DNA from 4 places in the Streptomyces sp. WMMC500 genome. Region 1 is predicted to be linked to each of the others. Evidence: riboswitches for the same ligand, from Rfam matches in the RefSeq annotation. Region 1 holds a riboswitch; each other region holds the start of a gene.
What was found. Region 1 has a riboswitch for cyclic di-AMP ahead of O7599_RS34180 (LysM peptidoglycan-binding domain-containing protein). Riboswitches for the same ligand answer to the same signal wherever they lie in the genome.
Positions count from the first base shown of each region.

Region 1 (4,203 bases):
CATCGCCCAGGAGGAGGTCGACGCCTTCGTCGCGCTGGCCGAGGAGGCGAACGAGCCCGGCTGGTGGCAGCGGTTCCACGACATCCTGCCCGACTGGTTCAGCATGTACGTGAGCCTGGAGGGCGCGGCGTCGCTCATCAGGTCGTACGAGCCGCAGTTCGTGCCCGGCCTGCTGCAGACCGAGGACTACGCGCGGCACGTGCTGAAGGTCGGCTCCCTCGGCCGGATCGGCCCCGCCGAGATCGAGCGGCACGTCGCGCTGCGCATGGAGCGCCAGGAACTGCTCACCCGCGAGCACGCGCCGCGGTTCTGGGCGATCGTCGATGAAACGGTCCTGCGCCGCCCGGTGGGCAGCGGCGCGGTGATGCGCGCGCAGGTCGACCGGCTCCTCGACCTCTCCTCGCTGCCCAACGTCACGTTCCAGATGGCGGAGTTCCGCACCGGACACCACCCGGGCACGTACAGCCCCTTCGTCCTCTTCCGGTTCGCCATGCCGGAGCTGCCGGACATGATCTACACCGAGTACCTCACCGGCGCCGTCTACCTCGACGGCCGGCACGAGGTGGCCACACACCTCGCCGCCCTGGACCACATGGCGGCCCAGGCGGCGACGGCACAACGCACGAAGGACGTCCTCCGGGACTTCCGCAAGGAGCTGTGAATGGAACGCATTTACAACGGCATGCCGGCCGCCGATCTCGGCACCGAAGGCTGGCACAAGCCGTGGAGCGGCGGCAACGGCGGCAACTGCGTCGAGGCCATGAAGCTACGGGACGGCCGGATAGCGGTCCGGCACTCGGCCCACCCCGACGGTCCCGCCCTGATCTACACCCCCGGTGAGATGGACGCGTTCATCGAGGGCGCCAAGGCGGGCGAAGCCGACTTCCTGCTCTCGCGGAGCCCCGCGTGACCGCGCCCGGCGCCGTGCCCGCGCACCGCCCGCGGCGCCGCCCGGTCCACTCGCCGTCCGCACCGGACGGCGAGTCCATCCCGGCGAACGGGGGAGTGGCCCGCATGCGCTGACGTGGGCCGCCGGCCGGGAGTACAGAGAGGGAGGGGACACCCCGGGGGGGTCCCCTCCCTCGGTGTTCACGGGTCCGGTGCCCAACCCCGCGCGGTGGCGCGGCACATGAAATTTCAAAAATCATGAACCGTGGGTGTACGAACCGCTGCCTTCCGCGACGTAGAGGCGTACGGTATGCCCCCGATGGCCCTCGTCAGCCACTCGGGGAGGCCCGCGATGAGCCCATCTCCACCCGCGCCCTCCGGCGCCGTCCCGGCCGCCGCCCGGCGGGCGGTCCGCGTCGGGGTACTGCTCCCCCGGCTGCCGGAGGAGCCCGGCGCCTGGTTCGCGGAGTGCGCGGCGTACGACTCCGCGGGCGCCGACGCGCTGTGGCTGGACGGCGGTCCGGACCCGGCGCACGACGTGCTGGCGCTCGCCGCCGCCCTGGCCACCGCCACGAGCCGGGCGAAGCTCGTCGTCGCCCTGCCCGACACCGTCCCGCAGGCCGCCCTGCTGGCCCGGGCCCTGGCCACCGTCGTGCTGCTCAGCGCCGGCAGGCTCGCGCTCGCCGCGGACTCGCGGCGGTGCGCCGAACTCGTCGCCGTCGCCCCCAAGGTGCCCGCCTTCCGCCGGCTCGCGCCCGCCGGTCCCGGCTACGAGGAACCGGGCGCCGGGCGCTGGACCCCGGTGGCGGCGCCCGCCGGTCCTGACGCCTGGCGGGCCGCCCTCGCCGGCGCCGCGGAGCGCGGGGTGCACGGTCTCGTCGTACCGGCGGGACAGCCGCTGTTGGAGGCGCTGCGCCGCGGACCGGGTGCCGAACGTCACACCCGCCCCAGCCGCCCCGCGCGTGCGCGCGTCACCACGGAGCGTCAGACTACGCGTGGATCCTCGTGATCCGCTTGTGATCTGCCGTTCGATCTCCTAGTGTCCCAGACGTTCGCAGACGCGAGCACCGCGCTCCGGTACGCCGAATCCTGCCCGTCGGAGCCCGGAACCGTCGTCCCCACAGCCGTTCGGGCAGGAGCGGGGGAACCACTTCTCCGTCGGCCGGAGGCACGGTGGCAGGACCGCACCGGACTCCCCGACTCGGGGTGAAGCCGCACCGCACGACGCGGCCGGGCAACTCCAGCCCGAACCCGACAGCTCACCTCGCAGGCGTCGGAGAAAGAGCGAGCCACCATGGCCGGAACCGGCACCCGGCGCGCGCCCAAGTCGCGCTCCACCCGCCGCTATGCCGCCGCCGCGGGGGTGGGCATAGCCCTGCCCGTCGTCGGCAGCCTCGCGGCGACCGCCGCGCACGCCTATACGGTCGAGAAGGGCGACACCCTCTCGGAGATCGCCGAGGACAACGGATTCGGGGCCGACTGGCAGCGGCTGTACGAGGCCAACAAGGCGGCCGTCGGCGACAACCCGCACCTGATCCTGCCGGGCCAGGAGCTGGACCTCGACGGGAAGAAGCAGGCCGAGAGCAAGCCCACCGACGCCGAACAGAGCGCTGCCACCACCGAGAAGAAGCAGCAGCGCTACGTCGGGCACACCGTCGCCGCCGGCGAGACGCTCTCCAAGATCGCCGCGAAGTACGACGTGCCCGGCGGCTGGCAGCGCGTGTACGTCGACAACAAGAAGGCCATCGGCGACAACCCGGCCGCGCTCAAGGTCGGCACGGAACTGCGCGTCGACACCGAGGGCGGCAAGGTCAGCGAGGCCGTCGACCCGAACGGCGCGTCGTCCTCCGGGAGTTCCGGCGGTGCCACCGAGGCGTCGCAGGCGAGCGTCCCGACCACCGAGTCCGGCATCCAGGCCGCGGCGCGGGAGATCGTGCCCGCGGACCAGTTCACCTGCTTCAGCAACATCGTGGAGCGGGAGAGCGGCTGGGACCACACCGCGACCAACCCCAGCTCCGGCGCGTACGGCCTGATGCAGGCGCTGCCCGGCGACAAGATGGCCTCGGCCGGCGCCGACTGGCGCACCAACCCGGTCACCCAGCTCAAGTGGGGCCTGGACTACATGAACGAGCGCTACGGCAGCCCGTGCGGCGCCTGGGAGTTCTGGCAGGCCAACAACTGGTACTGATGCCGAGGGCTCCGGGCCCGCGGTGAGTCTCCCGCCGCCCCGTCGCGCGGATCGTCCGCGCGGCGGGGCGCGTTCGGTTACGGACCCCCCGCTCGGGTACGGCCCCAGGGCTACGTCCCGGCCGCCTGTTCCGTCGCCGGGGGCGGCGGCGCGGGCGCGGGCGGAGCCGCCCCGGACACCTCGGCCAGGTCCCGCGCCGCCTGCGCGAGGAGCCGGTGCATCGCCGACTCCGCGGCGTCCGGGTCCCCGGCCCGTATCGCCTCCAGCACGGCGCGGTGCCCCGGCACGGGATCCTGCGGATGGTGCCCGGGGCCGTGCACCAGGTGGTCGCGCGCGGCCAGTCCGCTCGCGATGACCAGATCCATGCGCTCCAGCAGCTCGTTGTGCGAGGCGGCGAGCAGGGCGCGGTGGAAGGCGAGGTCCGCCGCGACGGCCGCGGCGGAGGCGGTCGCGCCGTCCCGCGCCCCGGCCATCGCCGCGAGCGCCTCCTCCAGCGCCGACAGGTCGGCGGCGGTACGCCGCACGGCCGCCAGCCGGACCGCCGCCGGCTCGACGATGCCGCGCACCTCGTCCAGGTCGCGCAGCAGCGGGGCGGCGGCGGGGCGCGACCGCGCGGCATCGCCCTCGCCCTGCTGCCGGGCCGCGGACTCGAAGCGCCAGCGCAGCACGTCGGCGTCGAGGAGGTGCCAGTCGGAGCGCGGCCGGACGAACGTGCCGCGCTTCTGCCGCGCGTCGACCATGCCCTTGGCCGCCAGCACCTTCAGCGACTCGCGCAGCGCGGTGAGGCTCACGCCCAGTTCGGCCTGGAGGGCGGCGAGGTCGAGGGTGGCGCCCTCGGCGATCTCGCCGCCGAGGACGCGGTGCGCGAGGGTCTCCACCGTCTGTCCGTGCACCCCGCGGCGGGCGTAACCCGGCATGGCCGCTCGCTCCTCCCTGAATCCTGCTCGACTGCTCCCCCGCCGCCCGCGCCGCCCCGCGGCGCCCCGGCTCAGGCCGACGACTTTACGACGCTCCAGCCGCCGTCGACGACCAGGCTCGTGCCGGTGACGTACGACGCCTCCGGTGAGGCGAGGAAGGCGACCGCGGCGGCCACCTCCTCCGGCGCGCCCAGCCTGCCGGCGGCGGTC
Region 1 covers NZ_CP114905.1:7,911,166-7,915,368, reverse strand. The annotation lists gene O7599_RS34195 (helix-turn-helix transcriptional regulator) at 1-661, shown strand, start outside; gene O7599_RS34190 (DUF397 domain-containing protein) at 662-910, shown strand; gene O7599_RS34185 (hypothetical protein) at 1,241-1,897, shown strand; cyclic di-AMP (ydaO/yuaA leader) riboswitch at 2,001-2,176, shown strand; gene O7599_RS34180 (LysM peptidoglycan-binding domain-containing protein) at 2,183-3,076, shown strand; gene O7599_RS34175 (FCD domain-containing protein) at 3,187-3,993, opposite strand; gene O7599_RS34170 (SDR family oxidoreductase) at 4,065-4,203, opposite strand, start outside.

Region 2 (4,203 bases), 4.1 Mb from region 1:
AACGGCCGGCGGATACGGGTGGACTTCTTCTTCCCGGTGGCGGGGCTCGTCGTGGAGATCGAGGGGTACGGCTTCCACGGCAGCCGGTCCGCTCATCTGGCCGACGTCGAGCGCTTCAACGACCTGGGGCGCTGTCCCGACGTCCGGCGGATGCTGCGGTTCGCCGCGAGCGACGTCTTCGAGCGGCCCCAGCGGATGCTCCACACGATCCGCGCCGCCCTGGGCGAGATCGCCGCCGGGGGCAGTACGTCCACCGGCGCTGCTGCCGCGTGAGCCGCTGAGCCGGGCGCGGCACGGCGTCTCACGGGGTTTTCAGGGCCGCGTGGCAGGGTGGCGCCATGGACGCCTACGTCAGGAACATCGTGCTCGACTGCGCCGACGCCCGCGAGCTTGCCGACTTCTACACGCGGTTGCTCGGCATGCGGGTCATTCGCGACGACTGGATGGTGATCGCCAAGGACGAGGACAGCTTTCCACGGCTGGCATTCGAGGAGGTGCCGGGCTACCGGCCGCCGCTCTGGCCCGACTTCGAGCGCGCGTATCCCCAGCAGATGCACATCTGCTTCGGCGTCGACGACTCGGCCGCGGCGGGCGAGCTGGCGCTGCGGCTCGGGGCCACGCGGCTCTCCGAAGAAGGCGGGAGCTGCCCGGTGTTCGCCGACCCGGCCGGGCATCCGTTCTGTCTCTGCGGTCCCGGGGAGTAGGTCCCGGGAAAAGGCCGACGGCCCTGGTGTCGGGGGGTCGGCCACCAGGGCCGCCGGCGGTCTCGGTGCGCGCCCGGACGCCACGGGGGAAGGTGCGTACGGGCACGCCGGAGACGTGGGGAAGGGGTTTATGGGGGCTTGCGGTCCGTCGGGCGGGCGGGGTGATCCCGGCCCGCAAGGCCGGGCTGCCGGGCCCGCCGCCCGGTCAGACCGGGGCGCCGTTGTTGCGCAGCCAGGCGAGCGGGTCCACTGCGTCCCCGCCGCCGGGTCGGACCTCCAGGTGCAGGTGCGGGCCGGTGACGTTGCCCGTGGCGCCCACGCGCCCGATGACGTCGGCGGTCGTGACCTCGCCGGAGGACTGGATGATGGAGGACAGGTGGCAGTACCAGATCTCGGTGCCGTCCTCGAGCGTGAGGACGATGCGGTAGCCGTACGAGCCGGCCCAGCCGGCCTCGGTGATGGTGCCGCCGTGCACGGCCTTGACCGGGGTGCCGGTGGAGGCGGCGAAGTCCTGGCCCGTGTGGCCCGCGGCCCACATGTCGCCGGACTCGCCGAACGTCGAGGTGAGGGTGTAGTTGGCGAGGGGGGCGACGTAGCTCGCGGCGAGCTTGGCGAGGCGCTCGGCCTCCGCCTTGCGGCGGGCCTCCTCTTCCGCCTTGCGGCGGCGCTCCTCCTCGATACGGCGCTGGCGCTCCTCTTCCGCCGCCTTCGCCTCGGCGGCCTCCTCGGCCGCCTGCTTGGCGGCCTCGGCCTCGGCGGCGGCGCGGGCCGCAGCGTCGGCCTCCGCCTGCTGCTGGTCGGCCTGCTGAAGGATGCGCGCCCGCAGGGCCTCGCCGGAGTCGGCGGCCGGGGTCGCGGTGCCGGAGCCGGTGTCGCTGGCGTAGCTGACCTGGGTGAGCGGTGCGGTGGTGACGACGGTGTCGTCGGAGACGGGCTCTTCCTTGCTCGGTATCAGCTCGCCGACGCCCGGCAGGCTCTCCGCGTCCGGGAGTTGGGCGCTGATCTCGCTCGTGACGGCGTCGACCTGGTCGGGCATGGATATCGCGACCGGCGGCTTCTCCTGCGCCGTGGCCATGCTGCCCGCGCCGACGGCGGCGAAGACGCCTACGCCGAGTACGGCGCCGCTGCGCGCCATGCTGCCGCCGCGCTGCCGGGGGAGGCGCCGGCGGCCGCGGGAGGGAAGGCCGTCCTCGGGGAAGACTTCGTCGACCGGCTCTTCGGCGGCGTAGACCGGTTCTCCGGCGGCGTAGACCGGCTCTTCGGCGGCGTAGCCGACCGGCGCGTATCCCTCGGGGGCGCTGCCGGCGGGCGCATAGCCGTCGTAGCCGTAATCGTCATAGCCATGGCCGTAGCCAGGCCCAGGCCTGTAGGACGCCACGAAGGCGTACTCCTTTCCTTCCTTCTCGCCTACCGGGTTAGCTGACGGGTTCGGAGCAGGAAGGTCTCCTACGGGCCGCCTCCTCGCGGAGGTTGGCCCGATTCACCCCAAGGTGGTGGTTCCCCGGTTCCCTAGGTGTTGCCGTTGCTGCAGTTGTTTCGCGTGCGGGATTCGGCGACGGCGCACGGTGCCGCCTCTTGCGGCGGCAGTGACGACCGCGCTGCGTTACCGCACGCTAGCGGACGACGGCGTTCGATTCCAAGTCGTTCCCGTTATTCAGTTGTGCTTTGCCGCGGACGATCCGGGCATGTACCAGCGGAAACGGACAACTTGACGCGCCGGCTACACGGAGTGAGGTCCGGTCGTTAGCTGATCGTGCATCAGTTGTTATGCGGAGGGGCGCTGTTCCACTACGGAGCGTGTGCATGCGAGGGCGGGGCCGGCGGCGTGCCGGACGGGGTACGGGAGCGGGCGAGGGAGAACAGCGCCATGTCGTCCGCGACCCGTCCGCCGGTGTAGCGGGTCACGTCGTCCAGGAGAGTGTCCAGCACCTCATGCGGGCCGTCGAAGACCTGACCGCCCAGCCGGGTCAGCGGGTCGTAGAAGACGCCCGCCTTGTTCCGCGCCTCCGTCACGCCGTCGGTGAACAGGACGAGGGCGGAGCCCGGCGGGAACGGCACCTCCAGCAGCTCGTCCGGCCACGTGCCCAGTTCGCCCATGCCCAGCGGCAGCGCGTGCTCGCGCGGGTGCAGCATGCGCGCCGCGCCGTCGGCACCCAGCAGCATGGGTGCCGGATGGCCGCGGTTGAGCAGCCGCAGCCTGCCGCAGTCGCGGTCGACCTGCGCCAGCACCGCCGTCGTGAACCCCTCCACCCGGTCGAGACCGCTGCGCCCCGTCTCCTGGCGCTGCAGCGCGCGCTCCAGCCGCCGCGCCACCCCGGCGAGCCCCGGCTCCTCCTCGGCCGCCTCCCGGAAGGCGCCGATGACGACGGCCACGGACTCCACCGCCTCCAGCCCCTTGCCGCGTACGTCGCCGACGATGCAGCGCACGCCGTACGGGCTCTCCTGCACGGCGTAGAGGTCCCCGCCGATCCGGGCGTCGGCGTCGGCGGCCCGGTAGCGGGCGGCGACCAGAAGGGGGCCGAAGCCGGCCGGCGGGTTCGGCAGCACGGCGCGCTGGGCGGCGACGGCGACGTGGCGGGCGGAGGTCAGCCGCCGGTAGTTGCGCATGATCAGGACGTTCATGCCGATGGCCAGGCCGCCGATCACGCACTGCGAGATCATCTCGATGATGGACTCGCTGTAGTCCGCCGTGCCGTTGCCGATCTCCAGCACGACGTTGACGATGATCGCGATCACGGCGGTGAGCACGGTCGCGCGCAGCGACAGCAGCCCCGCGGCGACCAGCGGCGCGGACTCGAAGAACGGGGACGAGGTCAGGCCCTCCGGCGTGACCCAGTAGAACACCGCACCGATGAGGATCAGCATCGCCGGCAGCCAGCGCAGCGCCCATCCCACGCGCCGCTCGCCGGTGCTGGCCACGTCGGCCCGCGAGGGCGGCCGGGCCGGCAGCTCCAGCGCCGGGCTGTCGTCGCGGTCGGCGGGGCCTTCGGCGTACGGGCCGGCCTTCTTCCGGAACAGGCGGCGCCCGCCCCCGTCCGTACCGCCGCTGCCCCGCCGGTCGCCGCGCCGCCGGCCGCCGCCACGCCGGTCGCCGCCCAGCCGGTCGCCGCCCTGCCCGCCGTCCTCCCGCACCGGCTGCACCTGCCCTCTCCTGCGCTTGCCTTCCTGCGCTGCCCTTCCTGTGCGGCCGACACGCGGGCCCTTGCCGTCGTCCCCTCAGGTTTCCGCGTCCCGGGCAGGACGGCGACCGGGCGGGGCCAGGCGGGTTACGGACCGGGTGACGGGCGGGAGCCCAGGCTGGGGACGGAGGGGAGACGGAAGGAGGACGGCGGGCAGGGCAGAGGCACGACCGGCGGACACCGGCCCTGCCCCCGGCCCCCGGCGTCAGACGAGCCGTACGGGGAAGGACTCCAGGTCGTTCTGCGTCAGCACCGGCAGGTTACGGATCTCCGCCAACGGCACCGCCGGCCGCAGCTCCGGGAACCGGGCGAAGAGCGCC
Region 2 covers NZ_CP114905.1:3,842,226-3,846,428, forward strand. The annotation lists gene O7599_RS16315 (hypothetical protein) at 1-273, shown strand, start outside; gene O7599_RS16320 (VOC family protein) at 339-704, shown strand; gene O7599_RS16325 (M23 family metallopeptidase) at 910-2,082, opposite strand; cyclic di-AMP (ydaO/yuaA leader) riboswitch at 2,094-2,269, opposite strand; gene O7599_RS16330 (PP2C family protein-serine/threonine phosphatase) at 2,493-3,845, opposite strand; gene O7599_RS16335 (cytochrome P450) at 4,089-4,203, opposite strand, start outside.
Region 2: another riboswitch for cyclic di-AMP. It lies ahead of O7599_RS16325 (M23 family metallopeptidase); the one in region 1 lies ahead of O7599_RS34180 (LysM peptidoglycan-binding domain-containing protein).

Region 3 (4,203 bases), 2.0 Mb from region 1:
GCATCCTGGCCACCTCCGACGAGGACCTGCGCGGCCGGATGGCGACGTTCCAGGAACAGCTCAACGCCCAGGCCCAGGAGAAGGGCTCCCGCCTCCGCCGCAAGACGACCCGGGACGGCTGACCCGCCGGATCGGGCGGAGCGGTTCTCGTCTTCACGCCCACCGCCTGGAGCAACTTCCTCGCGGCCGTCGTGTCCGGGCAGCCGGCCGGTTCCTGACCGGTTTGCCGGCGCCAGGGGTCCATTCGTGGAGACCAGGGGTCCGACCTGGGCGCGGGAGTGTCGGTGCGCGCGGATAGCGTGGCCTCCTGACCGGCTATCCGCGCAGGGAGGACGACCCATGACCGGCGAACTGCTCGCGCGTGCGCGCGACGTGCTGCGTGCACACCCCGTCGTCGACGGGCACAACGACCTTCCCTGGGCCCTGCGCGAGCAGGTGACGTACGACATCGACCGGCGCGACATCGCCGTCGACCAGAGCGCCCGGCTGCACACCGACATCCCGCGGCTGCGGGCCGGCGGGGTGGGGGCGCAGTTCTGGTCGGTGTACGTGAGCACCGACCTGGCCGGGGACGCCGCCGTCAGCGCGTGTCTGGAGCAGATCGACGTGGTGCGGCAGCTCGTGGACCGCTACCCCGGTGACCTGCGGCTCGCGGTGACCGCCGACGAGGTGGAGGCGGCCCGGGCCGACGGGCGGATCGCCTCGCTGATGGGGGCCGAGGGCGGGCACTCCATCGCCAACTCGCTCGCCACCCTGCGCGCCCTGCGCCTGCTCGGCGTGCGCTATATGACGCTCACGCACAACGACAACACCGACTGGGCCGACTCCGCCACCGACGAGCCGCGGCACGGCGGGCTCACCGCCTTCGGCGAGGAGGTGGTGCGCGAGATGAACCGGATCGGCATGCTCGTCGACCTCTCCCACGTGGCCCCCGCCACCATGCGCGCCGCGCTGCGCGTCACCGAGGCGCCGGTCGTTTTCTCCCATTCGTCCGCGCGTGCCCTGTGTGACCACCCGCGCAACATTCCTAATGATGTGCTGGAAATGCTCCCGGCCAACGGCGGGCTCGCGATGGCCACGTTCGTGCCGAAGTTCGTCCTGCCCGCCGCCGTGGCGTGGACCGCGGAGGTGGACGAGCACATGAGCGCCCGCGGCCTGGACCCGTTCGGCGCGGACGACGAAGCGGTCCGCGTGCGCCGGGCGTTCGAGGAGGCGCACCCGCGCCCGCAGGCGACGGCGGCGACCGTGGCGGACCACCTGGATCATATGCGTGAAGTGGCAGGAATCGAACATATCGGTATCGGCGGCGACTTCGACGGTACGCCGTTCACCCCCGAGGACCTCGCCGACGTGGCCGGCTATCCGCACCTCGTCGCCGAGTTGCTGGACCGCCGGTGGTCGGAGGAAGACCTGGCCAGGCTGGTGTGGGGTAACGCGCTGCGGGTGCTGCGCGACGCCGAGGACGCGGCCCGCGAAGTGGCCGCGCGGCGGGGCCCGTCGGTCGCGACCATCGAGCAGCTCGATGGGCCGCGGGAGTCCTCAAGTGGCTGAAGTGACATATGTCACTCACAGAATTCTCATGTCATGAGGCAATGTGTCCGACTCCTCTGGTTTCGACAAGTCTCCACCGTCGAGGGGTAATTGAGCGGTGGCGCGTGAGGCGGAGGCGGACGGGATGATTCCGGTGTGACGTGGGGTACGGCCGTGACGATGCCTCACGGCTTGTTCTGTTTTCGGCGGTGTGTTTACGGTGCTCGCCGTGCTCGCGCCACCGAAGCGGGTACCTCGTCGCCGTAACGCCGAATCCTGTCGGCGGCGACGGGCAGGCACTTCAGCTTTCACGGCAGGAGCGGGGGACCCAGGTAAGTGCCGCACCGTGCGCCAGCGCGGGACGGCTTGGGGTGAAGCCATGCTCCGCATGGCCGGGCATCTCCAGCTCGAACCCGACAGCTCACCTCGCAGGCGTCGGAGAGGAGCATGGCCATGTCCGCACGCGGACGTCACCGTCGCCTGGGCCGGATAGCCCGGGGCAGCAGGGCCCTCGTCATCGCCGCCGGCGGCGCCGGCGTCGCCCTTCCGCTCATCGCCGGCGGCAACGCCCAGGCCGCCTCCGTCGACACCTGGGACCGCGTGGCCCAGTGCGAGAGCGGCGGCGACTGGAGCATCAGCACCGGTAACGGCTTCTACGGCGGTCTGCAGTTCGTGCAGAGCACCTGGGAGGGCTACGGCGGCACCCAGTACGCGCCGCGCGCCGACCAGGCCACCAAGGAGCAGCAGATCGAGATCGCCGAGAAGGTCCTCGCCTCGCAGGGCCCCGGCGCCTGGCCGGTCTGCTCCGGCCAGGCCGGCCTCACCCAGGGCGGCCCCGCCCCCGACCTCTCCACCGGCGGTGGCGAGGAGGCCGAGCAGGAGAGCGCGCCCGCGGCGCAGACCGAGTCCGAGCAGGCCGCGAAGGACGAGGCTCCGAAGCAGGAGCAGGCGCCGGAGAAGAAGTACGAGAAGGCCGGCAACTACACCGTCGTCTCCGGCGACACCCTGTGGGATATTGCTCGCAAGCACGGCATCGCGGGCGGCTGGCAGTCGATCTACGAGGGCAACAAGGACGTCATCGGCGACGACCCGGACCTGATCTTCCCGGGCCAGGAGTACGAGTTCGACGGCGGCGAAGAGGTCACGCTCGACGAGCCCGAGAACCCTCCGGCCCAGCAGTCCGCCGCGCAGCAGGACGAGCCGGCGGACGAGGCGCCGCAGCAGGAGGAGTCCGCCGAGGAGGCTACGGCGGGCGGCTTCTCCGCTCCGGTCGACGCCGCCGTGTCGACCCCGTACCGGGCCGCGGGCGGCTCCTGGTCCAGCGGTTACCACACCGGTGTCGACTTCTCCGCCGGCACCGGCACCCCGGTCAAGGCCGTCAGCTCCGGCACCGTCGTCAAGGCCGGCAACGGCGCCGACGGCGGCGCGTACGGCATCGCCGTCGTGATCCAGCACGACGACGGCCACTACAGCCAGTACGCCCACCTGTCGTCCGCCTCGGTGAGCGTGGGCCAGACCGTGGGCGCCGGCGAGCAGATCGGCCTGGTCGGCTCCACCGGCAACTCCACCGGGCCGCACCTGCACTTCGAGGTGCGCACCAGCCCGGACTACGGCTCCGACATCGACCCGGTCGCGTACCTGCGCGACAACGGCGTCACGGTCTGAGGGTCCCCCGTACGGCGCAGCCCCCCGTTTCCGGCGGAACGGGGGGCTTTGCCATGCGGTCTTCGACTCGGGTCCCCGGCCCGGCGCCTCCTCGCGGGCTACGCGGCCGGGCGGCCCATGGCGCGGAACGTCCAGCCCGCGGCGCGCCAGGGCGCCGGGTCGAGCGTGTTCCGGCCGTCGATCAGATGCGGCCGGGTGACGACCGTCGCCAGGTGCCCGGGGTCGAGGGCGCGGAACTCCGGCCACTCCGTGAGGTGCAGCACTATGTCGGCGCCGCGCAACGCCTCTTCCGCCGACTCGGCATAGCGCAGGGTGGGGAAGACGCTGCGGGCGTTCGCCATCCCCTTGGGGTCGTAGACGGTGACCTGGCCGCCCTGGAGGTGGATCTGCCCGGCGACGTTCAGGGCCGGGGAGTCGCGTACGTCGTCGGAGTCGGGCTTGAACGCGGCACCCAGGACGGCGATCCGGCGGCCCAGGAAGGAGCCGTCGCAGGCGTCGCGGGCGAGTTCGACCATGTGCGCGCGGCGGCGCATGTTGATCGAGTCGACCTCGCGGAGGAACGTCAGCGCCTGGTCCACGCCGAGTTCGCCGGCGCGGGCCATGAACGCGCGGATGTCCTTGGGCAGGCAGCCGCCGCCGAAGCCGATACCCGCGCGCAGGAACTTCCGGCCGATCCGCTCGTCGTAGCCGATGGCTTCCGCCAGCTTGACGACGTCGCCGCCCGCGGCCTCGCAGATCTCGGCCATGGCGTTGATGAACGAGATCTTCGTGGCGAGGAAGGCGTTGGCCGAGGTCTTCACCAGCTCGGCGGTCGGGTAGTCCGCGACCACGAACGGCGTGCCGGAGTCCAGCGGTGTCGCGTACACCTCGCGCAGCACCTTCTCCGCGCGGTCGCTCGCCACGCCGACGACGATGCGGTCCGGGCGCAGGGTGTCCTCGACGGCGAAGCCCTCGCGCAGGAACTCCGGGTTCCAGGCCAGCTCGGCCTGCTCCCCGGCGGGTGCCAGC
Region 3 covers NZ_CP114905.1:5,918,728-5,922,930, forward strand. The annotation lists gene purE (5-(carboxyamino)imidazole ribonucleotide mutase) at 1-122, shown strand, start outside; gene O7599_RS25585 (dipeptidase) at 340-1,551, shown strand; cyclic di-AMP (ydaO/yuaA leader) riboswitch at 1,788-1,980, shown strand; gene O7599_RS25590 (transglycosylase family protein) at 1,984-3,195, shown strand; gene O7599_RS25595 (UDP-glucose/GDP-mannose dehydrogenase family protein) at 3,294-4,203, opposite strand, start outside.
Region 3: another riboswitch for cyclic di-AMP. It lies ahead of O7599_RS25590 (transglycosylase family protein); the one in region 1 lies ahead of O7599_RS34180 (LysM peptidoglycan-binding domain-containing protein).

Region 4 (4,203 bases), 5.4 Mb from region 1:
CGGCCTGCCTGCGCCGGGCCCCGGTTGCCGACCTGCTCGGCACCCTGGAGGGCGTCGGTGCACCGGTCACCGGAACACTCGCCGACGACGCCTGGGGGCCGGTCGCCGGCACGCCCTCCCTGCCGCGGCAGCCGGGCACGGCCCTGCGGCGCGGCTCGGCCGCCGGGATCCCGCTGCTGATCGGGAGCACCCGCGACGAGATGCGCTCCTTCGTGCCGTACGAGTACGACCTGTCCGGCAACCGGCTCACCGCCGAACGGTACGCCGGCGTCGTGGCCGAGACCTTCGGCGCCGACGGCGCGGCCGTGCTGGAGCGCTACCCTGCCGACGGCCATCCCAGCCCCGTCCTGACGCTGGCGAGCGTGCTCACCGACTGGGGCGGCCGGATCGGCGCCTGCCCGACGCTGGCCACCGCCGCGGTTGCGGCCCGGTACGCCCCGGTCTACGCGTACGAGCTGACCGAGGACAGCGGCGAGGTGATCGACGGGTTCCCCTTCGGCGCCCACCACGGCTCCGACGTGCCCTACCTGTTCGACGTGCCCTGGGCGGAGCCCGGTCCGGAGAGGCTGAGCGCCGCGATGGTCGGCTACTGGACCGCCTTCGCCCGCCACGGCGACCCGAACCGCCCCGGCCTGCCCGAGTGGCGCCCGGCGGGTGCCGGCGGGGAGCCCTCCGTGCTCGGGCTGTCCGGCACCGACATCGCCCCCACGCCCTTCGCGGCCGACCACGGGTGCGGCTTCTGGGCCCGCCGCTGACCCCGCGGACGCACGCCGCGGCCGGCGAGGAGTACGTCGAGGCGCCGCGCCGGCCGCCCCCGCACGTGGCGGCGGGGGCGGCCGGTCACGGCGACCGGGCGCCGGCTCGCGCCGGCCGGCCTCACCTGCCGTAGCGGCTCTTGAGGTGGCGCCAGAAGTCCCGCAGCATCCACGTGTCGAACTCGGTGATCTGCGAGGCGCTTCCGGCCTTCATGAGGAAGCCGCCGACGCCGGTGGGGGTCCAGTCGTAGAAGTCGTCGAGGCCCCAGGTGTGCCCCATCTCGTGCAGGAGGATGTGGATGTTCTCCTGGTCACGCCCGACGGCGTCCATGAAGTAGCCGCGGCCCATCCGCTGCCCCCAGTCGCCGCCCGCGCCGCCGCCGAAGCCCTCGGTCAGCCACAGCGACTGGTCGTAGTGGCGCGCTTCGCCGCCCGGGCACCGGGAGTAGTCGCCGTCCTGGTGGAAGAAGCGGCCGCAGTCCGGCGCGCACTGCGGGGCGCCGGCGCCGTCCAGCACGCCGGCGTAGATGTCGACGGAGTCGTCCTGCCACTGCAGCGTCGAGCGGTCGGCCACCGCCCAGCCGACGACCTTCACGTCCACGTCCTGGTACGGAAAGTCGTCGAAGCCGGCGACCGAGTCGATCCACTTGTTGTACTGCTTCTCCAGGGACTCGTGCACGTCGTCCCGCTGCGCGGCGGTGACGGGGACGCTCGACTCCCAGCGGACGCAGTAGTGGATACTGCCGTCGCCGTTGGCCATCAGTTGGTCCCAGCCGTAGTTGCGGAAGCCGTAGAGGTTCCCGTACGTGTCCTCCATGTGGCTCCAGACCTCGGCCAGCGGCTGCACGAGGTGGGCCGGCGGATTCCACTGCTCCGGGGCCGGGGCCGGGGCCGGGGCCGCGGACTCGCGTGCCGTGGCGGGAGCCGCGATGAGGAGGGTGGCGCCCACGGCGGCGGCGGTCGCGGCGACCAGGACCCTGCGCAGGCTGCGTCCCGCGGCGGAGACGCGTCGAGTGATCACGATGGACACCTTTCCGGGAGGAAGTGGGGGCGGTGCTGTGAGTGGGTCGCCGCCGCCGCCGAAAAGGTTCGCGGGGATCCGGGAGATGCCGCCGGGGCCGGGCCTGGCGTTTGCGGCGCCGTCGTCGCCCGCGGGGGCCTCGCGGTCAACTGCTCACCCTGCGCCTGCAATCCAAAGGCAGCGACTCCAAAGACGTTGTTTTCTTCGGCCAGTTGACGCCCCGTTCTCCCACAGGCGAGCGGTTCCCTCTTCGGATCGGCGAATTCCCGCCCGTGCCGGGATCGACTGTCCCTGCGAACGCCGGCTGCCGCATACCCAAGAACCAACGGAACTTATCGGACATTCCGTCATGCCGCTACGTACCATTTGATCGATTCGCCCCGATCGGGCTCCTGAGTCCGGTGACACGAATCACGTTTGGCCGCGGCGCACCGGCGGCGGATTTCACAGAATCCTTATTCCGCACGCGAGTTGCGCGCCTCTTCGATTCCGGCAGCGGCACTCAACAGGTCCCTGAGCCGGTCTCGTATTGACCAGACGAGTTCCGCGGCTTGTCCGGACCGAAAAGACATGCTTAAGTCTCCGCCAGCCGGGTGGACGCCGAATCCTGCCGCCACCCGGAACCGTTCCCTAATCACACACGGCAGGAGCGGGGGACCCATAGGTAAGTCGCCGGTCCGGATTCCGGAACGGCTTGGGGTGAAGTCGCACCGTCGTGCGGCCGGGCAGCTCCTGCCCGAACCCGACAGCTCACCTCGCAGGCGCAGGAGGAGAAACACCCATGCCTGCAAAAGGTAAGCACCGCCGTCCCAAGCTGCGACTGATCAGCCGTGGTGTCACATTCGCCGGTGTCAGCGGCGTCGCGATCGCCGTCCCGCTGATCGGCGCGTCCGCGGCCTCCGCCGCCGGACCGGCCCCGCAGTCCGCCCACCAGACCGGCGTACGCGCCGAGGCCACCGCCGCGGGGGCCGCCAAGGCCGAGGCGACCACGTATGCCGTGGTCGCGGGAGACTCCCTGGCGAAGATCGCCGACAAGCAAGGCGTGCCCGGCGGCTGGGAGAAGCTGTACGAAGACAACCGCGAGGCCGTCGGCGACAACCCGGACTTCATCCTCCCGGGCCTGGAACTCGCGCTCGGCGGCAAGGCCGACACGGGCGAGTCGAAGGAATCCGACTCGGGCACGAAGGCCGCCACCGCGTCCGTCACGAGCTACCCGGACAACCTCGACGGCTGGATCAGGGAGTCGCTCGACGTCATGGCCGAGCACGGCATCCCCGGGACCTACGAGGGTATTCACCGCAACATCATGCGTGAGTCCGGGGGCGACCCTCAGGCCATCAACAACTGGGACATCAACGCCGTGAACGGCACGCCCTCCAAGGGCCTGCTCCAGGTCATCGCTCCCACCTTCGAGGCCTACCACGTGCCGGGCACCTCGACCGACAGCTACGACCCGGTGGCCAACATCACCGCCGCGTGCAACTACGCCGCCGACCGGTACGGGTCGATCGACAACGTGTTCGGGCCGTACTGAGAAAACCGGAGAGCGCCGGTGAACTCACCGGCGCTCTCCGTCTCGGGCACGCCAGTCGGCCAGTTCGTCGAGGGTGATGACGTACTCGTGCTCGTACACCCTCCTGAGGAACGGCAGCGGGTTGTGCTCGCCGTCGTCGATGAACTCGCCGCTCCAGGTCGTGAACCAGCTCCAGTCCGCCTCGTACGCCTCCAGCAGGTCCGGGTCGGGGATGGAGCCCGTCTCGGTCAGGGCGACGAGCTTCTTGTCGCCGACGAGGTCCACCAGCCTGTCGTACGTGCCGGCGGCGGGGCCGTGGTCGCCGATCGGCGGGTAGGTGTCGGCGCTGACGACGTCGACGACGTCGTCGCCGGGGTACCAGGCCGGGTCGACGGAGTTCCACACCCAGACGAGGTTGTGCAGCCCGTGGTGGCCGGTCATGCGCTCGTACATCAGCCGCCACAGCTCCTTGGCCGGCCCGGGGCCCTTGGCTCCCCACCAGAACCAGCCGCCCTCGGCTTCGTGCAGCGGGCGCCAGAGCACCGGGACGCCCGCGTCCTGCAGCCGCTTCAGCTCTGCCGCGATGGCGTCGATGTCGCGCAGCAGCAGCGCGTACTCCGCGGACTGCGGGTCGGCGAGCGCCGCGGCCACGTCGAAGGTCGTCGCGTCGGTGTAGAAGCCGCGCCACCACTCCTTGCCCGGCTGGTCGATGAGGCCCGCGGGGGCGTTCCAGTGCCAGACGAACGTGGTGATGCCGCCCCGCTCGTGCCAGGCGAGGGCGTTCTCGACCTCGGTGGACGTGGTGCCGCGCTCGACGCGGCTGGGCGAGTAGTCCATCATGTCGTGCCCGGCCACGGCCGGGGCGCGGCCGACGTTCTCCTCCACCCAGCGGACGGATGCCGCGTCCTGCTGGC
Region 4 covers NZ_CP114905.1:2,555,058-2,559,260, forward strand. The annotation lists gene O7599_RS10355 (carboxylesterase family protein) at 1-755, shown strand, start outside; gene O7599_RS10360 (hypothetical protein) at 877-1,776, opposite strand; cyclic di-AMP (ydaO/yuaA leader) riboswitch at 2,365-2,554, shown strand; gene O7599_RS10365 (LysM peptidoglycan-binding domain-containing protein) at 2,558-3,310, shown strand; gene O7599_RS10370 (glycosyl hydrolase) at 3,335-4,203, opposite strand, start outside.
Region 4: another riboswitch for cyclic di-AMP. It lies ahead of O7599_RS10365 (LysM peptidoglycan-binding domain-containing protein); the one in region 1 lies ahead of O7599_RS34180 (LysM peptidoglycan-binding domain-containing protein).